DNA from 2 places in the Acidovorax sp. LjRoot194 genome. Region 1 is predicted to be linked to the other one. Evidence: predicted binding sites of a transcription regulator. Region 1 holds the regulator's gene; the other holds the start of a gene.
What was found. Region 1 encodes HrcA, which represses chaperone genes, less so after heat shock. Its sites were predicted from a motif close to TTAGCACTCNNNNNNNNNGAGTGCTAA; they were not measured.
Positions count from the first base shown of each region.

Region 1 (11,607 bases):
AACCAGACCTACCGCGAGCTGCAGGACCTGTCGTTCCGCCACCTGCACCCCTGGCGCTACGCCACGCTGTCCAAGGCGGTCAACAAGTCGCGCAACCGCCGCCGCGACCTGGTGCAGCGGGTGCAGACCGAGGTCGATGCCGCCTTCTCCAAGATCGGCATGCAGGTGCGCTTGGCCGGCCGCGAGAAGACCCTGTACGCCATCTACCAGAAGATGGACCTCAAACACCTGAGCTTTGCCCAGGTGACGGACATCTACGGTTTCCGCGTGATCGTGCCCACGGTGACAGACTGCTACACCGCACTGGGTGTGCTGCACCAGATGTACAAGCCCGTGCCGGGCAAGTTCAAGGACCACATCGCGATTGCGAAGCTCAACGGCTACCAGTCGCTGCACACCACCCTGGTAGGCCCCTCGGGCGTGAACATCGAGTTCCAGATGCGCACCGACGAGATGCACGTCATTGCCGAAGCCGGCGTGGCAGCGCACTGGCTGTACAAGGCACAGGATGGCGACGGCACGTCTGCCGAGCGCCTGGGTACCAAGTGGCTGCAGTCGCTGCTCGACATCCAGAACGAAACCCGCGACGCGGCGGAGTTCTGGGACCACGTGAAGGTCGACCTGTTCCCCGACGCGGTGTACGTCTTCACGCCCAAGAGCCAGATCATGGCCTTGCCGCGTGGCGCCACGGTGGTCGACTTTGCGTATGCCATCCACAGCAATGTGGGCGACCGCACCACGGCCGCCAAGATCAACAACGAGCAGGTACCCCTGCGCACCGAGCTCAAGAACGGCGATGTGGTGGAAGTCATCACCGCGCCAGTGTCCACGCCCAACCCGGCGTGGCTGGGTTTTGTCCGCACCGGCCGCGCACGCTCGAAAATCCGGCACTACCTCAAGACCCTGGCCCAGACTGAATCCGAAGGCTTGGGCGAAAAACTGCTGACCCAGGCCATCCGCGCCGAGGGGCTGGAGCAACTGCCACCGGTGTCTGCAGAAACACAACCCCTGTGGGACAAGCTGCTGCGCTTTACCGGCAACCGGACCCGCAGCGAGCTCATGACCGACCTGGGCCTGGGCAAACGCATCGCCAGCATCGTGGCCAAGCGGCTGATGGTGCTGATGTCCGAACACGGCCACCGCCCAGACGCCCTGCTCATGACGCGGGAGCGCTACACGTCCCACGAGACACTGTCGCAAGGCGCGGTGACCCTGGACGGCAGCGAAAACGCCTCGGTGCAATATGCGACCTGCTGCCGCCCTGTGCCGGGAGACAGCATCGTCGGCTACCTGGGCCGTGGCGAGGGCCTGGTCGTCCACAACGCGCATTGCACCGTGGCCAAACGGCTGCAGCACAAGGACAGCGAGCGGTTCATTGCGGTGGACTGGTCTGACGAGCCCACGCGCATGTTCGAAACCGGCGTCGTCGTGACCGTTACCAACGGCAAAGGCGTGCTCGCCCGCGTGGCCGCAGAACTGGCCAGCTCGGAAGCCGACATCACCCATGTGGACATGGATGACGAGGCAGCCCTGGACACCACGGACTTGCGCTTCATCGTGGCAGTGCGCGACCAGATCCACCTCGAAACTGCGCTGCGCAACTTGCGGCGCACGCAGGCCGTCATTCGCGCCGTTCGCATCACGCCGCAGGCAGCCTGAGCGGGCGCCAGCGCTGCGCTGTGCGCCGCATCAGCGTCAACTGGTGTGAGGTGGAGCTAGTGAGCGAACGATCGAATTGACGTGACCTGAAGTGACGTAACGATGCCGCGCTGTTGATGCTGCTAGCCGGCGGCTTCGATGCGCTGGGGGTACTGCACCGCCACCACTTCAAGGCTTCGCACGCCACCGGGCGTAGGCAGCTGCACCTCATCCCCCACCCGTGCCTTCAAGAGCGCACGCGCCACCGGCGAGATCCAGCTCACCTGCGACTCGCGGCTGTCCGCCTCGTCGATGCCCATGATGGTGATCGTGCGCTCAACCCCTTCGTCATCGATGTAAGTGACTGTGGCGCCGAAGAACACCTGGTCGCTGCCCACGTGCAGGCTGGGGTCCACCACCTCGGCAATCTCGAGCCGCCTGGTGAGAAAGCGAATGCGCCGGTCGATCTCTCGCAAACGTTTTTTGCCGTAGAGATAGTCGCCGTTTTCAGACCGATCCCCGTTGCTGGCAGCCCAGTGCACGGCCTCCACCACTTTGGGGCGCTCGTTGTCGATCAGGTCCAGCAACTCATCCCGCAGCCGCGCATATCCGGCCGGGGTGATGTAGTTCTTGCCGCCAGCGGGTAACGCTGGCAGTACCAACTCGTCGTCATCGGACGCATCGGTTTCTTTGGTAAAGGCCTTGCTCATCGCAGATCTCCCCTGTCAGCGAGAAACGCTGGGACAAATGAAAAAGCCTGCAATCTTGCGATTGCAGGCTTTAAACATTGGTGCGGCTGGCAGGAATCGAACCCACGACCCCTTGGTTCGTAGCCAAGTACTCTATCCAGCTGAGCTACAGCCGCTAAGCTTTGAATTATAGCATGATTTCTTGGCGGCCCTTGAAAATCATCATTTTCTTGCTGACCCTTGCTGCTAGCAGCACATCAACAAAAGCACAATTCAGCGCAAGCCGAGATTGTAATGCACTGCAGCACGTCCAAAAGGAAAACGGGCTGAAGCCGGCAAGAAAAATGGCTTTGATCTGCAAACACCGCCCACGCATCGATGGTGGATGGTGGTGGTAGGGCGTGTTGGACTTGAACCAACGACCAAAGGATTATGAGTCCTCTGCTCTAACCAACTGAGCTAACGCCCCAAGCCATGCTCCTGCGCTGCATACACAACGGGGCAAGCGCCGTATTGTAGGGGCTTACTTGCGGTGGCTGAGCGCGTTGGACACCAGCTTGGAGGTGATGTCCACGATCTGGATCATCCGGTCGTACGGCATGCGCGTAGGGCCGATCACGCCGAGCGTGCCGACCACCTTGCCGTCCACTTCGTAGGGCGAGCTGACTATCGACAGTTCTTCGAACGGCACCACGTGGCTCTCGCCGCCGATGTAGATCCGCACGCCTTCTGCCTGGCTGGAGATGTCCAGCAGACGCAGGATCTGGGTCTTCTGCTCGAAGAGATCGAAGGCCCGCCGCAGGTTGCCCATGTCGCTGGAAAAATCGCTCACGGCCAGCAGGTTGCGCTCGCCGGATATCACCACCTCGTCCTGCGCCGCCGACATGGCTTCGGAACCCACATTCACCGCGGCCTGCATGAGCGATGCGATTTCGCCCCGCAGCGCATCCACCTCGGACTTCAGGCGTTCGCGCACCTGCTCCATGGCCAGGCCCGCGTAGTGAGCATTCAAGAAATTCGAGGTCTCTATCAGCTGCGATGCGGAGTAGTCGACCTCGGTAAAGATCACGCGGTTTTGCACATCCCCTTCCGGCGACACGATGATCACCAGAAAGCGCCGTTCTGACAGCTTCAAAAACTCGATGTGCCGAAAAACAGAGGTGCGCCTGGGCGCCATGACCACGCCGACAAACTGCGACAGGTTGGACAGCAGCTGTGCCGCGTTGGCGATGACCTTCTGAGGCTGCTCCGGCGCGAGCTGCGCGGGCATGAATGAGTCGCGCTGCACGGTAAGCATCGTGTCCACAAACAGCCGGTAGCCCCGCGCAGTAGGAATGCGTCCGGCAGAGGTGTGCGGGCTGGCGATCAAGCCCAGCTCCTCCAGGTCGGCCATCACGTTGCGGATGGTCGCGGGCGACAGGTCCAGCCCCGACGCGCGCGACAGAGTTCTTGAGCCCACGGGCTGCCCGTCGGCGATGTAACGCTCGACCAGGGCTTTGAGCAACAACTTGGCACGGTCATCGAGCATGGAATGATTTTAATGATGTAATTTCGTGATGACCTCCAATTTCCGCCATGTCGCCCTCATAGGCAAGTACCAGGCTTCATCAGCGGGCTCTGCAGGCGACACTTCGCGCCAGGCACTCGAAGGTATCGCTCACTTTTTAGAACAGCAGGGCTGCGAAGTGGCCCTCGAAGCCGAGACTGCCAGCAACATGGGCCTGGCGCACTACCCAGCACTCACTGTAGACGAGATAGGCGCCCAGTGCGACCTGGGCCTGGTGGTGGGGGGCGACGGCACCATGCTGGGCATCGGTCGCCGGCTGGCCCGCTTCGGCACGCCGCTGATCGGCATCAACCAGGGGCGCCTGGGTTTCATCACCGATATTCCTTTCGATGCCTATCAGGCCACGCTGGCGCCCATGCTGCGGGGCGAATACGAAGAGGACCTCAGGCCGCTCATGCACGCCAGGGTCGTGCGCGATGAAAGAGTGGTGTTCGAGGCGCTGGCGATGAACGACGTGGTCGTCAACCGCGGGGCCACATCGGGCATGGTGGAGTTGCGCGTCGAGGTGGGCGGGCGCTTTGTGGCCAACCAGCGTGCCGACGGGCTCATCATCGCGTCACCCACCGGGTCGACGGCGTATTCGCTGTCCGCCGGCGGACCAATGCTCCACCCTTCCATTCCGGGCTGGGTGCTCGTGCCCATCGCGCCCCACACCTTGTCCAACCGACCCATTGTGCTGTCGGATGCCACCGAGGTGGCCGTCGAGGTGGTCAGCGGCCGGGATGTCAGCGCCAACTTTGACATGCAGTCGCTGGCATCGCTGCTGCACGGCGACCGCATTCTGGTCAAACGCTCAGAGCACTGCGTGCGGTTTCTGCATCCTTTGGGCTGGAACTACTTTGCCACCCTGCGCAAGAAGCTGCGCTGGAACGAAGGAGGCTCCTGACCATGGCGCTGCGACGCATCACCCTGCGTGACTTTGTCATCGTGGAGTCGCTGGAGCTGGAACTGAGCCCCGGGTTCACTGTGCTGACCGGTGAGACCGGTGCAGGCAAGTCCATCCTCATCGACGCGCTGCAGCTCGTGCTGGGCTCGCGCGCAGATGCCGGCACGGTTCGAGAAGGCGCGACCAAGGCGGACCTTTGCGCCGAATTCGACAACCCTGCCCACATCGCGCCCTGGCTGGAAGATGCTGGTTTCGAGACCGACGGGCCGTTGCTCTTGCGCCGCACCATCGATGTGCAGGGCAAGAGCCGCGCCTGGATCAACGGCACGCCCGCCACAGCGGCGCAGTTGCGCTCGCTGGGAGACTTGCTGCTGGACATCCACGGTCAACACGCCTGGCAAAGCCTGACCCGGCCGGACTCCGTGCGCGGGCGGCTGGATGCGTTCGCAGGGCTGAACAGCGCCGACACGTCGACGCGCTGGACGCGGTGGCGTACCGATCAAAAAACTCTGGAGCAGGCCCGTCAGGCCCAAGCCAACTTGCAGCAGGAACGCGAACGGCTGCAATGGCAGATCGGCGAGGTGGATAAGCTCTCGCCCGCCGATGGCGAATGGGAAGAACTCGACGCCCAGCACAAGCGCCTGTCGCATGCCCAGGCCTTGCTGGACGGTGCCGAGGGTGCGCTGCATGCGCTGCAGGACGACGACACGGGCGCACTGGCCGGCATTGGCCGTGCCCATGCACTGCTGCATGGGCAGGAACATATCGAGCCCGAGTTCGCAAGCCTTGCCGATATCCTGGCATCGAGCCTCGCCCAGGCGAGCGACGTGGCCCACTCGCTGCAGCTGTACCTGCGGCACGCAGAAATCGACCCGCAGCGTCTGGCAGAGCTCGACACGCGCATCTCGCAATGGATGACGCTCGCGCGCCGGTACAAGCGCACACCCGCTGAGCTTCCGGCGTTGCTGAGGGGCTGGAAGGGCGAGATGCAGCAGCTGGATGCCGCGACCGATCTGGAGCGCCTGGAAGCGGCCGAAGCCGCCAGTGCAAAGGCCTATCAGGCGGCGGCCCGCGCCTTGTCGCTGGGGCGGGCCAAGGCGGCGCCCAAGCTGTCTCTGGCCATTACGCAGGCCATGCAGGGGCTGGGCATGGAAGGCGGCAAGTTCGAAGTCTCCGTGAGCAAGTCGGCAGAGCCGTCGTCCCACGGCATCGACGATGTGGTGTTTCTGGTGGCGGGACACCCCGGCATGACGCCCAAGCCGATTGGCAAGGTGGCCTCGGGCGGGGAGCTGTCGCGGATCTCGCTGGCGATCTCCGTGACGACCAGTGAACTCGGGCTGGCGCCCACGCTGATTTTTGACGAGGTGGACTCGGGTGTGGGCGGGGCCGTGGCCGAAACCGTGGGCAGGCTCATGCAGCAACTGGGGAGCGATCGCCAGGTGCTGGCCGTCACCCACCTGCCGCAGGTGGCCGCCTGCGCCCACCACCACCTCAAGGTCGCCAAGCGCAAGAGCCCGGACGGAACGACGAGCTCGGTGGTCGCCGTGCAGGGCACAACCCGTGTGGCGGAGATTGCGCGCATGCTGGGCGGTGAAAAATCCACCGATGCATCCCTGAATCACGCCCGCGAGATGCTGGACCTGGCGACCGCCGCAGCGCCCCAGGAAAGGGCCCGCTGATGGCGTTGGAAATCGTCCTGATCACCGGCATGTCGGGCTCCGGCAAGTCCGTGGCCCTGCACGCGCTGGAAGATGCCGGGTACTACTGCGTCGACAATTTGCCCCCTGAGTTGCTCCCCGCATTCGTCGCCCTGGAACACCACCACCACGGCCACCGCCTGGCCATCGCCATGGATGTGCGCAGTGCCACATCGTTGCACCAGGTCCCGCAGGAGCTGGCCCGGCTGCGCAGCCAGGGCGTATCAGTGCAATCCATCTTTCTGGATGCCACCATCGACACGCTGGTGCGGCGCTTTTCCGAGACGCGGCGGCGCCACCCGTTGTCGCACGCAGACCTGCAGCAAGGACGCAAGGCACTGGTGCAGATCATCGAGGAGGAGCGCGAGCTTCTGGCCGAGTTGCGCGATCAGTCGCACGTGATAGACACCAGCACCATCAGGTCATCGCAGCTGCAAAGCTACGTGAAGGGACTGATGACCACGACGCACGGTCAACTGACCCTCGTCTTTCAGTCCTTTGCATTCAAGCGCGGCATACCGATGGATGCGGACTACGTGTTCGACGTGCGCATGCTACCCAACCCGCACTACGAGCCTGCGCTGCGCGAACTGACGGGCCTGGATGAGCCTGTCGCGCGCTTCTTGCGCCAACAGACAGAGGTGTCGTTGATGCAGACGCACATCGAGCAGTTCCTGGCGCATTGGCTGGAGTTCCTGGACCGCAACCACCGCAGCTACGTCACGGTGGCCATCGGCTGCACCGGGGGCCAGCACCGCTCCGTGTACCTGGTGGAAAGGCTTGCGGAGGTGTTCAGCGACCGATGGACTGCCCTGCGCAGGCACCGTGAGCTGGACGGTCGCTGACACGCGGCGACCCGAGCGTCTTCATGCCTGCCTGCCCCGACCTCACCACAGCGAGGCTTGGGTCGTATCCAGCAGCTTGCGAATGGGCGCAGGCAGCCCGACGGAACTCCACTGGCCAGCGCCGAGCCATTCGCCGTCGTCCATCGGCTGGGACGTCCCCACGCCAGTGACCAGCACAGGATGCAGGTGCAAATCGCGGTGCGTCAGCACATGAACGAAGGGCTGCAACTCCTGCACCGACACGCCGCGGAAAGCCTGCAAGGTCTGCACACACCGATGCAACGACGCACTGTCTTCAAAAATGGGAACGCAGTGCATGCCCGCCCATATGCCAGCCCCCGGACGCCGCTGCAGCCACACCTGCCCTTGCGGGTTTCTGAGCACCAGCAACTGCCAGGATTCAGAACGGCGCGAAAGCTTGCGGGTCTTGACCGGGTAGCGCTCCGGATCGCCGTTCTTGAAAGCCACGCAGACTTGGTTCAACGGGCACACCTCGCAGCGCGGCGCCCGCGGCACACACACCGTGGCCCCGAGGTCCATCAACCCCTGCGTGTAGCGAGGCATGGCGTTCACAAGATCACGGTCAGGGAGCAGCGCCTGGGCATGCTCCCACAGCACACGCTCGTTCTTGGCGGACGCCAGATCTGCATCGAACCCCAACAGCCGGGTCAACACCCTGCGCACGTTGGCGTCCAGGATCGGGACACGTTCTGAAAAGCAGAAAGCGGCAATGGCCCCCGCGGTGGATCGGCCGATGCCAGGCAAGGTGGCCAGCACTTCCGCCGTACGGGGAAACGCCCCGCCATGCTCCAGCATCACCTGCTGCGCACAGCGGTGCAGGTTGCGGGCGCGGGTGTAGTAGCCCAGGCCGCTCCACAGGCCCATGACCTCGTCCTGCGGCGCGGCAGCCAGCGCAGCGACATCCGGAAAGCGGGCCAGGAACCGCGCGTAGTAATCCAGCACCGTGCTGACCTGGGTCTGCTGCAGCATGATTTCCGACAACCACACCCGGTACGGATCGCGGGTTTGCTGCCACGGAAGATGATTGCGGCCACTGGCCATTTGCCAAGCGACTACGCGCTCGGCAACGCTACCGCCCAGTTCCTCACTCATGCCGATAAAAGTTGCTTGTCGGCATCCAGGGTTTCGACGGCGGGGGGCGCGACCAGCTTGGACGTCAGTTCGTGGAGCTTTTGCTCCAGCTGGCCCAGCTCTTCTTCACCCGCTTCGATCTCGGAAATGCGTTCGACCAGTCCGCTGGCAGCCTGCTGGATACGGTCTACCGCTTCCATGCGACGTGCAAAACTGCGGCGGCGCTCGCGCAGTTGGGCATCCAGTTGCGCGGTGGCCGACTTGCTCCACAGTTCCAGGTCATTGGCCGCGGACTCGTAGACCGTGCGCAAGCGCATGGCCAGCGCACGCACCAATCGTTCTGCAAATTCGGGCTGTGCCAACTTTAGGGCATTGCCCATGCCGAGGTACTGCAGGTGGCTCTGTTCGATCTGGTGAAGATCGTGCGTGAAATGCTCCAACTGCGGCGGGGGCGGCACCTGCAGCGAAAATCCGAACTCGGCATTCAACTGCCGGAAAGTCCCGCCCAGCATGGCCTGAATTTCAGTGCCAGACGCCTGGGCCTTGTCCATCGTGCTGCGCAACTTGTCGAAGGTCTGGACGTATATTTTCTTGACGCCCAGCTTGAGCCCTTTTTGCTGCAACGTCTGCGCCAGCTCGGACAGCTCGCCCTTCAGCGACTTGGCGCCCAGCTGCTGGAACACATCACGCAACAGCTTGAGGTGCACAGCCCGCACGGCCTGGATCTTGGAGGTGCTCAGGTCGAATTCGCGCTGCTCCTGCTCGATACGCTGGCGCATCGACTCGATCACCGACGCGTTCTTGCCGCGCAGGCTGCGCAGCTCGGCCATCTGGTCATCGAGGTCACGGCGGCGGATGTTGATGACCCGCGACGTCTCGGTGCGCAAATTGGCCACGCCATGGGCCACGGCAGACCGCAAGATGGATTGCCGCTGGCCCATGATGCCTTTGGCCAACGCCTCCTCCAACACCGGAAGGCCGCTGGTTTCCAGCAACAGGTCGTCGGCCGTGATCTTGGCCACCAGGCCCTTCTGCGCGGAGACAGGCACCACTCTTTCCAGCGGCACGCCGAGCATCTCGGCAGACGTCTGGCACTGGCGCTCTATCTGGGCCTGTACCTGCTCGGCGGAATTGAGCGTGTCCCACAAGGTGTCGATCTTGTTCAGCACCACGAGGCGCGCGTCCATGCTGTCGGCAGAGATGGCCAGGTGCTCGCGCCAGATCGACAGATCGGACCGCGTCACGCCGGTGTCCGCACTCAGGATGAACACCACCGCATGGGCCTGGGGAATCAGGTTGACGGTCAGCTCCGGCTCGGCGCCCACGGCATTCAAACCTGGCGTATCGAGGATGACCAGGCCCTGCTTGAGCAGCGGATGCGGAATATTGATGATGGCGTGGCGCCACATCGGCACTTCCACCATGCCGTGGGCGTCCGGGACGGGGTTCTCGTCGACCAGGTCGTCGTGCCAGAAGCCCAGCGCCCGTGCGTTGTCCAGGCTGACCTTGCGCACTTCGGCCACTTTTTCCAGCGCCTTGGCGATCTGGTCGGCATTGCCGACATCCAGCCGTATCTCGTGCCAACGCTCCGGCTTCATCCGCCATTCTGCAAGGCTTTGCACCTGCAGCCGGGTTTCGATGGGCAACAGCCGCAGGCTCGGGGGCACATTGGCTTCATACCCCAGCTCCGTGGGGCACATGGTGGTGCGCCCGGCGCTGGCCGGCATGATGCGCCGGCCGTAGTCGGCGAAGAAGATGGCGTTGATCAGCTCGGACTTGCCACGCGAGAACTCCGCGACAAAAGCCACCATGACCTTGTCGCTGCGAACCTGTTCTTCCAGCCTGTGCAGGCGCTCGCGCACCGCCGAGTCCATGAGGTCATGCGAAGACATCCAGTCGCCCAGCCGCTTGAGCTGCTGGGCGAATTCACGTCTCCAGACGCCATGCTGGTCGAACTGTTCGTTGAATGAGGGTCCCACTGTGCTCCCGGAGATATCTATATATAGGGCCTACGAAGCAGGCATGCACAAAATATAGCATTGACCGTCCACAGACTGTGCTGAAGTGCGAAGTTCGGGCTCCGCAATCTTCATGTGCGTTGGCATTGCGCGCAGAAGTAAGTGCTTCGCTGACCCTGGCGCAGCAGCCTGATGGGGGTGCTGCAGACATGGCAAGCCGCCCCCTCGCGCCCATAGACATTGGCCTGCGTTTGAAAATGCCCGGCCATGCCGTCGGCGCTGGAAAAGTCGCGCAGCGTGCTGCCGCCCATTTCCACCGCCCTGGCCAGCACCGTCACGATGGCTTCGTGCAACTTGCGCACCCTGGCCGGGCCTATGCGCGCCGCAACCGTGGTGGGGCGGATGCCTGCCAGAAACAGCACCTCGGATGCATAGATGTTGCCCACCCCCACCACGAGCTTGCCGCCCAGCAGCAACTGCTTGATGGGTGTGCGGCTTTTTTTCAGTCCGGCCTGAAAAGCGGGCAAGGAGAAAGAATCCGACAAGGGCTCCATGCCCAGCGTATCGAGCAGCTTGATGGCTACAGGGTCCTGCTCGCCCTGGGTATACACCACCGCACCGAATCGCCGCGGATCGTGCAGCCGCAGCGTGCCATGGCTGGTGGCCATGTCGAAATGGTCATGGACGCCTGGCGGCGGAAGGCCGTGGCCAAAGCGCAGGCTGCCGGACATGCCCAGGTGCAGCAGCAGCAACCCCTGGCTGGTATCTGCCAGCAGATATTTGCCCCGCCGGCGCAGCCCCAGCACCTGCTGGCCGACCAGAACCTCGGGGTCGCACCCCAGCGGCCACCGCAGCGGCTTGCCCATGGCGACGCCCTCGATGCTCGCCCCGGCAATTGCCGTCGCAAAACTGCGGCGCGTGACTTCCACTTCGGGCAACTCAGGCATAGATCGCGACCTACATCGGGTTAACGGGCATGGATTATTATGACCCGATGGTGTTATTTCACAGCTTTCGGACCACCGCCCTGGCAACAGCGATCGCGGTTGCGGCTTGTTCAGCGTATGCGCAATCGCCGGGCGCAAACGCACCCTCTGCGCCTGCAGAGGCGCCCGTGGTCTCCAACCCCGCGCTCGATGCGGAACTCTTCTACGAAATCCTGCTGGGCGAAGTCAGTGCCCGCACCGGTGACCCGGGTGCCGGCTATGCCTTCATGCTGGAAGCAGCCCGCCGCA
Region 1 is NZ_CAXUQB020000001.1:1,316,864-1,328,470, reverse strand. Features, by position in the region: gene ACSQ3N_RS06125 (RelA/SpoT family protein) at 1-1,659, shown strand, start outside; gene greB (transcription elongation factor GreB) at 1,782-2,348, opposite strand; tRNA gene ACSQ3N_RS06115 (tRNA-Arg) at 2,427-2,503, opposite strand; tRNA gene ACSQ3N_RS06110 (tRNA-Ile) at 2,720-2,796, opposite strand; gene hrcA (heat-inducible transcriptional repressor HrcA) at 2,851-3,855, opposite strand; gene ACSQ3N_RS06100 (NAD kinase) at 3,884-4,780, shown strand; gene recN (DNA repair protein RecN) at 4,783-6,459, shown strand; gene rapZ (RNase adapter RapZ) at 6,459-7,322, shown strand; gene mutY (A/G-specific adenine glycosylase) at 7,365-8,435, opposite strand; gene ACSQ3N_RS06080 (dynamin family protein) at 8,432-10,393, opposite strand; gene mutM (bifunctional DNA-formamidopyrimidine glycosylase/DNA-(apurinic or apyrimidinic site) lyase) at 10,504-11,319, opposite strand; gene ACSQ3N_RS06070 (tetratricopeptide repeat protein) at 11,349-11,607, shown strand, end outside.

Region 2 (11,607 bases), 210 kb from region 1:
AGCGCGTGATCGCGCACCCGCTGTCCATGATCGGCTCCGACGGCCTGCCGCACGACGAGCGGCCCCACCCGCGGCTGTGGGGCGCCTTTCCGCGCGTGCTGGCCTGCTACTGGCGCGAGAAGGGCTTGCTACAGCTGGAAGAAGCCGTGCACAAGATGACGGGCCTGTCAGCCCGGCGCTTCCGGCTGGGTGCGCGCGGCACCCTGCTGGCGGGCCATACGGCCGATGTGGTGGTGTTCGACCCGGCGCGGGTCAAAGACGTGGCCACGTTTGAGCACCCGCAGCAGTTCAGCGAAGGCATCGAGCGGGTCTGGGTCAACGGCATGCTGAGCTACACGGCCCGGCTGCGCGCCACCGGCGCACGTGCAGGGCGATTTGTGCGCAGAGGCTAGTTGTTATCCATGGCCTGACGCGTGCCCTGGCACAAGACCCATGAATCCGGGGCGAGGCTCAGTGCACTGCCAACTGCCTCACCGGACTGGCGTCACAGACTTCATCTCTCCTCATCTTCCTCATCTCTCTGTTTCCAACGGCTTGGGAGTGCATTTTTTTCTCGCTTCCAAAACGCTGCCTATAGGCCTCATGACCGCAGGCCGAGGGGTCATAGTCCTACTAAGCCTGATCGCGCACGGTGGCACTGTGAATTTGCCGGTGATCAGGCACCGGTAGATGAAGCGTCTTTGGGCCCGCTGCGTGCGGGCCCTTTTTTTGGGCCCATCGCCTATTCATGTCTGCGGCCCCGAAGCAGCCTTGTCCTACAGATGGCTTTGGTCGCCAATGCTATTTTTTGCTGCTTCATCAAGGAGCATTTCATGAGCGACGACAAGAACAAAACGGCACAGGACCGCAATTTCATCAACCTGAGCGAACCCTACGAAGTGCGCGACTGGACCAACAGCCTGGGCGTGACCGAAACCCAATTGCGCGATGCAGTCGCTGCGGTCGGCCGCTCGGCCGACAAGGTCCGCGAGTACCTCGCCACGCACTGAGGTTGCCGACGCAAGCCAAGGCCTCCAAATTCACCCTGTCCCGCCAACAAAAAGGGCTCCCATCAGGGAGCCCATTTTGCTTGGGACAGCTGCGATCAAAACACTCCCCATGGCAGCAGCACCCGCGGCACATGCCGCCAATGCCACCACCATGGGAAGGCCCGCAACTGCGTCAATTACATCGCGCTGATTTCGCCCGAAGGGATCGTGCCAGCACGCACGGCTTCAGCAGCCTGGGCGCGTACCGCAGCGCGGTCAGCCGTGGACTTGTAGGTCACGACGCGCGAACCAGCGGGCTCGATGCTGCGGGTCTGGGCAACGGTGGAGGCTTCGGCAGCCACTTCGGCGCGGGTGCGGTTCGTTTCGAACTTGGTGGCGAATTGCGAAGCGTCGGCTTCGTCAGCGTGGGCACCGAAGGCAGCGAAAGCGGACACAGCGGCGATGGAGAGGAAACGTGCGGTCTTGTTCATGATGAAAGTCCAGTGTATTTTTTAGAAATCAGGTTTTTTATAGAGAGAGTCAGGAAGCTGAATCCGTCGGATTCAGCTCAGCCTTGCTCACCCGAAGGAATCTGGCCAGTGCGCACAGCGTCAGCAGCCTGGGCACGCACAGCAGCGCGGTCAGCGGTGGACTTGTAGGTCACCACGCGCGAACCTGCGGGCTCAATGCTGCGTGTCTGGGCGACGGTTGCAGCTTCTGCAGCCACTTCAGCGCGGGTGCGGTTGGTTTCGAACTTGGACACATATTGCGAAGCATCGGCTTCGTCGGCTTGTGCACCGAAGGAAGCGAAAGCAGCGACAGCGGCGATGGAGAGGAAGCGTGCGGTGTTGTTCATGATGAAAGTCCTTGAAGTTAAAAAAGCGTCTCAATAAAGCCGGGACAAAAACCATTCTTGAACCGGGTTCGGTGAGTCGCCTTGCGGGTTCGGCTCATCGATGGGTTGAACTGTACGCCGGTGGTGTTCAGAGAAAAACCACCTGGTCGCGAACTGACTGTTCCAGTATTGAGAACAATCATTTCAGGCGATGCGCGCTCGGGATGCGGGCCCGTGAAGTGCGTGTTGTCCGACAGAGACGGCCAAAGGCATCGACTCAGAATCGTTTTTTCCGAATAACGATCAAGGCCCCCATGTCCCACCCGATCACGCTGACGATCAACAGTTGGAAGCGCGAATTCGACGTCGAGTCTTCCGTGACATTGCTGGACCTTCTGCACGACAAACTCGGTCTGACCGGCGTTAAAAAAGGGTGTGATCACGGCCAGTGCGGCGCCTGCACCGTGCTGGTTAATGGAGAACGCATCAACGCCTGCCTCACGCTCGCCGTCATGCGCGACGGTGCCAGCGTGACCACGGTGGAAGGCCTGGCCACCGCAGGCCAACTCCACCCTCTGCAGCGGGCTTTCATGGAGCACGACGCATTCCAGTGCGGCTACTGCACGCCCGGCCAGCTGTGTTCGGCAGTGGGCTTGATCAACGAAGGGCACGCACAAACGCGGGATGAGATTCGCGAGCTCATGAGCGGAAACCTCTGCCGCTGCGGGGCGTATGTGCAGATCCTGGATGCCGTGGCCGAAGTTGCACTCGAACAGCAGGCAGCGCCATGAAACGCTTCACCTATGCAGCAGCCAGCGATGTCGCGGCGGCGGTCGGCTGGGGTGGCAAGGGCGCCTTCATCGCCGGCGGAACGAATCTGCTGGACCTGATGAAAGAAGGGGTGGCACGGCCAGAGCATGTGATGGACATCAATGCGCTGGCGCTCCACGATATCGAGCCGTCCGAAAGCGGTGGCCTGATGCTCGGCGCTTTGGCGCGCAACGCCGCCACCGCACATCACCCGCTGGTGCAAGAGCAATATCCCCTTTTGTCCGCCGCGATTTTGTCTGGTGCATCTCCGCAGATCCGCAACATGGCCACGGACGGGGGCAACCTTTTGCAGCGCACGCGGTGCTACTACTTCTATGACACCGGCACGCCGTGCAACAAGCGCCAACCCGGCAGCGGATGCTCGGCCATCGGCAACCTGGCGCGCCAGCACGCGATATTGGGCGCCAGCACGGAGTGCATCGCCACGCACCCTTCCGACATGTGCGTGGCACTGGCGGCGCTCGATGCAGTGGTGCATGTCGAGTCGTTGGGCGGTCGCAGAAGCATCCCGTTTCTGGAATTTCATCGCTTGCCGGGTGACCAGCCGGACGTGGACAACACGTTGATGCCGGGCGAGCTCATCACGCACATCGAACTGCCGCCCGCGCCCGATTTTGTGGAGCATTGCGCGTACCTCAAGATCAGAGAGCGGGCGTCTTACGCCTTCGCGCTGGTGTCCGTCGCCGCGGCCCTGCACATCGACGACGGCGGCCGTATCGCCGAGGCCCGCATTGCGCTGGGAGGTGTGGCGCACAAGCCCTGGCGCCTGCCGGATGTGGAGCGGCTGCTGCACGGGAAGCGGCCAGACCGTGCGGCTTTTTCTGAAGCGGGATCGGCTCTGATCGCTGGCGCCCAGGCCCAGGGAAGCGCCCTGGGCAGCAATGCTTTCAAGATTCCGATGGCGCAGCGTGCGGTAGTGCGCGCACTTGAAATGGCCATGGCCAAGCACACCAGCCTGCTTCCGGGCAGAGCGAAGAAAGGGCAAGCCCTGTGAACCCGTCCATCATTCCCGCCACCCAACAGCCGATGGCCGAAGCGGGCACAGGTTATGTCCAGCTTGGCGACTCGCTGTCACGCACCGATGGGCCCTTGAAGGTCACCGGCCAGGCGCTGTATGCGGCAGACCATTTCGTGCAGGGCATGCTCTTTGGCGTGGTGGTCAACAGCACCGTCGCCCGCGGCCGGATCGCCCGCCTGTTGCTGGACCGGGCGAGGGCCGTGTCCGGCGTGCGGGATATCCTGACCCACGAGAACCGTCCGCGGACCCGGTCCATGGATATCTTCTACAAGGACATGACTGCGCCGGGCGGATCGCCGTTCAAGCCGTTGTACAGCGACGCCATCCTGTACAGCGGCCAGCCCATTGCCCTGGTGCTGGCCGACACCTTTGAAGCCGCTCGCGAAGCGTCACAACTCGTGCAGGTGGAGTACGACACCGAGCCGCATGCCACCGATCTGCGCGCGGAAGTCCATCGCGCCCACGAGCCCAAGGGATTCAAGGCCGGGTATGTGCCGCCCCCCAAACCCAAGGGCGACGCAGACGCCGCGTTTGTAGCGGCGCCCGTGAAAATCGATGCCAGCTACTACAGCGGTGCAGAACATCACAACCCCATGGAGATGCACGCAACAACCGTCGTCCGTGGCGACGAAGGGCACCTCACCATCTACGACAAGACGCAGGGATCGCAGAACAGCCGCTGGGTGGTCTCCCGCGTCTTCGGGCTGGGCAAAGACAAAGTCACCGTCAAGAACCCGTTCGTGGGTGGCGCTTTCGGGTCGGGGCTTCGGCCGCAATACAACCTCATTCTTGCGGTCATGGCCTCGCTGCATACCGAGTGCTCGGTACGCGTGGTGCTGACGCGCCAGCAAATGTTCACCTTCGGCCATCGGCCCGAGACCACGCAGCGGGTACGGTTGGCTGCCGACAGTGATGGACGGCTCAGATCGATCATTCATGAGGCCGTTGCAGAGACTTCGCGCCTGGAAGACTACGTCGAAGTCGTCGTCAACTGGTCCGGGCAGCTGTACCGCAGCGACAACGTGCGGCTGGAGTACAAACTCGTCGATCTCGACCGCTTCAGCCCCATCGACATGCGGGCGCCGGGTGCTGCACACGGGGTGCACGCGATCGAGGTGGCCATGGATGAGCTGGCCCACGCGCTCAAGATGGATCCGCTCGCGCTGCGCTTGAGGAACTATGCAGAGTTCGACCCCACCACCGACCTGCCCCATTCCACCAAGGAATTGAAGGCCTGCTACGCGCAGGGCGCCGAGCGCTTTGGCTGGTCTCGCCGCACGCTGGAGCCGCGCTCCATGCGGGACGGCAACGAATTGATCGGCTGGGGCATGGCGACCGGCGTGTGGGACGCCATGCAAATGTTCGCCCGCGCCCGCGCGGTGCTGCATCCCGACGGGCGTCTGGAAGTCAGCAGTGCGGCCAGCGACATCGGCACCGGCACCTACACCGTGATGGCGCAGATTGCAGCCGCCGCCCTGGGGCTGCCAATGGAACACGTGACCTTCAAGCTGGGAGATTCCACCTTGCCCGTGGCGCCCATCGAAGGCGGCTCCTCCCACGTTGCGACAGTCGGCTCGGCTGTCGAAGGGGTCTGCGAGAAGCTGCAGAAAACGCTCTTCAAGATGGCGCGGGGGCTGAAGGGTTCGCCGCTGGCCAAGGCACGTTTTGCAGACGTGGAGTTTGTCCGCGGCGCATTGCGCCTGAAGGGCGTGGCGGGGGCGCATGTCCCGCTTGCCACGGTCCTTGCGTCGATGAGCGCACCGCTGGAGGAGAAGTACTTGATGCTTCCCCACATGCTCAAGCAGCGCAAGTATTCGCGGGCCACGCACTCGGCGGTTTTTTGCGAGGTGCGGGTCGACGAGGAGCTGGGCACGGTGCGCGTGACCCGCGTGGTGAGCGCCATCGCGGCCGGCCGCATCATCAGTGCCAAGACCGCGCGCAGCCAGATCTACGGCGGCGTGGTCTGGGGAATCAGCCAGGCCCTGCATGAAGAGGCGCACTCAGACAACACGCTGGGCCGCTTCATGAACCACAGCTTTGCGGAGTACCACATCCCCGTGCAGGCGGACATCCACGACATCGACGTCATCTTCGTCGACGAGGACGACAGGATCGTGAGCCGCCTGGGCGCCAAAGGCGTGGGCGAGATCGGCCAGGTCGGCGTGGCCGCGGCCATCTGCAACGCCATCTTTCACGCCACCGGAAAGCGCATCCGCAGCACGCCCATGACGCCCGACAAGGTCATGCAACTGTCCGATGCATCGCAACAGACGGATGCGCCCTACAGCCCTTCGCATTCTTGACGTCGTTGCGTGGCCCGTGTGGGTGCCTACCCGCCACACGCTGCTTCGGACAACAGCCTACAAAAATCCTCACGCCACCATTCTTTTCAACCTACCTGAACGATGACGACTTCCATTCCCTCCCTGTCCCCCGACATCCGCCTGTTCGGCAACGTCAATGAGCTCATGCTGTCAGAATTTTTTCGCCAGCAATCGGAAGCAAAAACCAACGGCCCGATCGTGTTCGAGTTGAGCACGTCGGGTGGAGACGCAGAAGTCGGGCGCCGCATCGCCGAAGAGTTGAGGCTGTGGCAACTGGAAGGCAGAGACATCTACTTTCTGGGCAAGACCTATGTGTACTCCGCCGGCGTCACCATCATGTCTGCGATACCCAAAGCCCGGCGCTTCCTGACGCGCGACTGCGAGCTGCTCATCCATGAGCGCAAGATGACCGCCAGCATCACACTGGATGGTGCCTTGAGAAGTTGCAGGGCCAAGGTCAACGACGTGCTGGCAGAGATCGAATCCGGACAGCGCCTGCAAAGCGAGGGTTTCGCGAAGCTGGCGGAGGGGACCTCGCTCACCGCGCAGCAGATCGAGCAGCAGGTGCTGGACAAGGACTGGTACCTGACTGCGCCAGAGGCCGTGGACCGAGCACTGGTGGCTGCGGTCATCTGACATGCGCCACTGCAAGTTCCATGACTGACTGGGTCGACCTCATCCAGTGGCCGGCGTTTGCCGCGTCGGTCTTGGCGGCCTGGCTGGTAGGGTCGCGCGACCAGCACCGTCGCAAGATCGGGTTCTGGGTGTTTCTGGCCAGCAATGTCTTGTGGGTGGGCTGGGGCATTCCGGCGGGTGCCAACGCAGTGATTGCCCTGCAGGTGTGCCTGGCGGCCATGAATGTGCGCGGCCTGTTCAAAGCCGATGACCGTTGAGCGCATGTCCATTGTGTTTGGGAGCGTTCAGCAGTAGCGCCACGGGTCTGGCGTGTAGCGTCAGGCGCGGCGCCCATCGGTATCTGCGCAGAGGCTGCGCGGCAGCGGCCAGACGCCGCGTATTTTCTAGCGGCTGATCGGCAGTCGCGCAGTGAAGCAGGTGCCGCCTTCGACGGTCGAGGTGGCCACCAGCTCACCACCGTGCGCCTTCACGATTTCGGAGCAGATGTACAGCCCGAGTCCCAGGCCTCCGCCAGGCTTGCTGGAGGCGGGGCGCCAATACGGCTGGAAGATTTTCTCAAGGTCCTCGGCCGAAATGCCACCGCCGCGATTGCGCACGGAGATTTCGAGCGTCCCGTTCTCGATGTGCGCATTGACCAGCACCGGTTGCTGCACGTCGCCATGGTGACAGGCGTTGCCCAGCAGATTGGACAGCAGTTGCTGAATGCGCGGCGGGTCACACGCCACGGGTGCATCGACGCGAATCAAGTCCTGTATGACCATCTGGGGATGGGCGGCGCGGGCCTCGTCGACCACCGCGGACAGGGCGTCGGCCAGGTCGACCGCAGATCGGATCTCGACACCGATCCCGGAACCCAGCCGTGCGCGCGCAAAGTCCATCAGGTTGTCGATCAAACCGCTCATGCGGCGTGTGCTGCTACGCAGCCGCTCGGCGAGCTTCTGGTCCTGCGGCTGCGGCCTGCGTGCGAGCAATTCGGCCGTGGTGGCGATGGCCGCGAGCGGGTTGCGCAGATCGTGCCCCAGCACCGCAATGAATTGCTCCCGCAGACCGGCAATCGCCCGCTGCTCGGCCACTTCCTGGTGCGCGGCCTCGTAGGCTTCATCGATCGACAGCTGCAGCGCGATCATGTCCGCCAGCGCCGTGAACATGTTCACCGTGCGGACGTCAGAGACCTGCGCAGGGTTGGGATCGATAGCGCACAGGTTACCGAAATAGGACCCGTCGGGGCGAATGATGGGCACCGAGATGTAGCTCTCGAGCTTGTAGATTCTGGGCGTGTGGTGATCGCGAAAGGTGGGGTCTTCGCTGGCGTGATCAAACGCGATCGGCCGCCGAATTTGCCGGGATTCGTAGCACAGGGTGGTTTTCAGGTCGAGCTGCCCGCCTGGGCCAAGACCGAACTGGATGCGGTCTTCCACCGCACACGCGGTCCAGGTCTCATCGGTCACCCGCGCTATGGCGGCGTATCCCATGCCGGTGTTGTCACACAAAAGCTTCAGCAGGCGAGGAACAATGCTGAGCTTTCCCACGGCAGCAATGTCCCGCGCAATCGCTTCCTCGCTATCCACGGACGGCTCGGAGATAACGGACGTGACCAGGTTCATTGCGATTAATGTACGGTACAGGTCCACCCCGGGCTGTCGGCGAGGTTCCACATCACAAGGGCGGGCCCTGTCCATGGCAACGGAGGGCGCCGGCTGGTAGCACAAAGGCCGAATCCGGGGTGGGGACGCGCGCATTTCGGGGTTTCAAGGCGGGCTGCCCTGCATCCTCTGGTTACCTCTCAGATCGGGCAAATGCCGGCCCCGTCTTGAAACCGCCACAATTGCCCGTATCATTAGCACTCACCCCAGACGAGTGCTAACACGCGTGTCTGCCGGGAATTTTGTAGCGTCTGGTCCGCCGGGCGCTGGAGTCCTCAGCCTTTTTTCACTGACAACAGGAGCATTGCAATGAACCTTCGCCCTCTGCACGATCGCGTGATCGTCAAGCGTATCGAAAGCGAAACCACGACCGCCTCCGGCATCGTGATCCCTGACAACGCCGCTGAAAAGCCCGATCAAGGTGAAGTGCTGGCCGTCGGCCCCGGCAAGAAGAACGACAAGGGCGAAGTACTCGCCCTGAACGTGAAGGTCGGTGACCGCGTTCTGTTCGGCAAGTACTCGGGCCAGACCGTCAAGGTGAACGGCGACGAGCTGCTGGTCATGAAGGAAGACGACCTGTTCGCCGTTGTGGAGAAATAAAGCTACTGCGCAGGCGCCAGGCGTCGTTGCGCGGTGCTCGCAATCCTCACGTACTAGGCAAGTACGTTCCGGTTGCTGCGCTCCGTGCGCCTAGCCTGACACCTGCTCGCTACGCTTTCTTTCACCACAACCCGTTATCCGTTTAAAGAATTTCTGAATTTAGGAGCCAAACATGGCAGCAAAAGACGTAGTTTTCGGCGGCGAAGCCCGCGCACGCATGGTTGAAGGCGTGAACATCCTGGCCAACGCGGTCAAGGTCACCCTGGGCCCCAAGGGTCGCAACGTGGTGCTGGAGCGCTCGTTCGGCGCCCCTACCGTGACCAAGGACGGTGTGTCCGTGGCCAAGGAAATCGAACTCAAGGACAAGCTGCAGAACATGGGCGCCCAGCTCGTGAAGGAAGTGGCCTCCAAGACCAGCGACAACGCTGGTGACGGCACCACCACCGCTACCGTGCTGGCTCAAGCCATCGTGCGCGAAGGCTTCAAGTACGTGGCCGCCGGCATCAACCCGATGGACCTCAAGCGCGGTATCGACAAGGCTGTGACGGCCCTGGTCGCCGAGCTGAAGAAGGCTTCCAAGCCCACGACCACCTCCAAGGAAATCGCCCAGGTCGGTTCGATCTCCGCCAACTCCGACGAAACCATCGGCAAGCTGATCGCTGACGCCATGGACAAGGTCGGCAAGGAAGGCGTGATCACCGTGGAAGACGGCAAGTCCCTCGACTCCGAACTGGACGTCGTGGAAGGCATGCAGTTTGACCGCGGCTACCTGTCGCCCTACTTCATCAACAACCCAGAAAAGCAATCCGCCATTCTGGACAACCCCTTCGTGCTGCTGTTCGACAAGAAGATCAGCAACATCCGCGACCTGCTGCCCACGCTGGAGCAAGTCGCCAAGGCCGGCCGCCCCCTGCTGATCATTGCCGAAGAAGTCGACGGCGAAGCCCTGGCGACGCTGGTGGTCAACACGATCCGCGGCATCCTGAAGGTGGTGGCTGTGAAGGCTCCTGGCTTCGGCGACCGCCGCAAGGCCATGCTGGAAGACATCGCCATCCTGACGGGCGGCAAGGTCATCGCTGAAGAAGTGGGCCTGACCCTCGAGAAGGTGACCCTGGCCGACCTGGGCCAGGCCAAGCGCATCGAAGTGGGCAAGGAAAACACCATCATCATCGACGGCGCTGGCGCAGCTGGCGACATCGAAGCCCGCGTCAAGCAAGTGCGCGTGCAGATCGAAGAAGCCACGTCCGACTACGACCGCGAAAAGCTGCAAGAGCGCGTGGCCAAGCTGGCTGGCGGTGTGGCCGTGATCAAGGTCGGCGCTGCCACCGAAGTCGAAATGAAGGAAAAGAAGGCCCGCGTGGAAGACGCACTGCACGCCACGCGCGCAGCTGTGGAAGAAGGCGTTGTGGCTGGTGGCGGCGTGGCCCTGCTGCGTGCCAAGCAAGCTGTCGGTGACTCGATCAAGGGCGACAACGCTGACCAGGAAGCCGGTATCAAGCTGGTCCTGAAGGCCATCGAAGCGCCCCTGCGCGAAATCGTGAACAACGCCGGCGGCGAAGCCTCGGTGGTGGTGAACGCAGTGTTGGCCGGCAAGGGCAACTACGGCTTCAACGCCTCGAACGACACGTACGGAGACATGCTCGAGCTGGGCATTCTGGACCCCACGAAGGTCACCCGCACGGCCCTGCAGAACGCTGCCTCCGTGGCATCGCTGCTGCTGACGACCGAAGCCATGGTTGCTGAAGCACCCAAGGACGAGGCCGGTGCTGGCGGCGGCATGCCCGACATGGGCGGCATGGGTGGCATGGGCGGCATGGGCATGTAATTGCCCACCGGACCTGCGCGGGGTGGGCCACGATCCTGCCGCGCGCAAGCTTCCACAAAAAACCCCGCAGGCTGCGAAGCCTGCGGGGTTTTTTACTGGGTGGCGCCCTAGGGATGGCACTTCAGGTTGTACTCAGCGCTCCTGCCGTTCGGGCTGGGCCTGTTGAAGCCTTGCGCGGCGCTTCGACAGGCTCGGCGTGAGCGGTTCCACGGCGTGCTAATAGCTACAGATTGATGCGTTGACGTGCTGTGCCAGCGATCAGAACCGGTACGTCGCGCTCAGCACCACGTTGCGCCGGGTGGCCCACCAGCAGTCGCCGCGCGCCAGGCAGGTGCTCATGTACTTCTTGTCGGCCAGGTTGCTGATGTTGAGCGCGTAGCGCCAGTCCTGCGTGTCGTAGGCCAGCAGTGCGTCGACGACGCTGGCGGACGGCACCTCGGGCCCGGTGCGGTCGCGGAACGACGACAGCCAACGGTACCCTGCCCCGACCGAGAAGCCGCGCACATTGCCGACGGCAAATCGGTACACGCCCCACACGGCAGCCTGATGGCGCGGCAGGCCTTCGAGCAGCGGGTCTGCATCGGTGTAGTTGTAGTGGGCGGTCAGATCGAACGCGGTGGCGACGCGGGCCTTGTATTCCAGCTCCAGGCCCTTGTTGCGGGTCTGGCCCACCTGCAGCACGTTCTTGGGGTTGGTGGGGTCGGCCACCTGCTGGTTCTTTTCCTTGAGGTCATACACCGCGGCTGTGAACTGGGTGGAGCTGCCCTCGGGCACGTACTTCACGCCCACCTCGATCTGCTCGCCCTCCAGCGGCTTGAAGCGCTGGCCATAGGCGTTGGTGCCGCTGACCGGGCTGAAGGACTCGGCGTAGCTGATGTAGGGCGTCCAGCCTCCGGCCAGTTGGTACATCACGCCCAGGCGCTTGGT
Region 2 is NZ_CAXUQB020000001.1:1,106,524-1,118,130, reverse strand. Features, by position in the region: gene ACSQ3N_RS05145 (N-acyl-D-amino-acid deacylase family protein) at 1-392, shown strand, start outside; gene ACSQ3N_RS05140 (DUF3606 domain-containing protein) at 813-989, shown strand; gene ACSQ3N_RS05135 (hypothetical protein) at 1,166-1,459, opposite strand; gene ACSQ3N_RS05130 (hypothetical protein) at 1,537-1,824, opposite strand; gene ACSQ3N_RS05125 ((2Fe-2S)-binding protein) at 2,118-2,594, shown strand; gene ACSQ3N_RS05120 (FAD binding domain-containing protein) at 2,591-3,628, shown strand; gene ACSQ3N_RS05115 (xanthine dehydrogenase family protein molybdopterin-binding subunit) at 3,661-5,955, shown strand; gene ACSQ3N_RS05110 (ATP-dependent Clp protease proteolytic subunit) at 6,058-6,612, shown strand; gene ACSQ3N_RS05105 (hypothetical protein) at 6,633-6,869, shown strand; gene ACSQ3N_RS05100 (sensor histidine kinase) at 6,996-8,216, opposite strand; gene ACSQ3N_RS05095 (co-chaperone GroES) at 8,565-8,855, shown strand; gene groL (chaperonin GroEL) at 9,028-10,680, shown strand; gene ACSQ3N_RS05085 (TonB-dependent siderophore receptor) at 10,939-11,607, opposite strand, start outside.
Region 2: a site for HrcA is predicted at 8,450-8,476, ahead of ACSQ3N_RS05095 (co-chaperone GroES). Genes of this name have one in related genera too.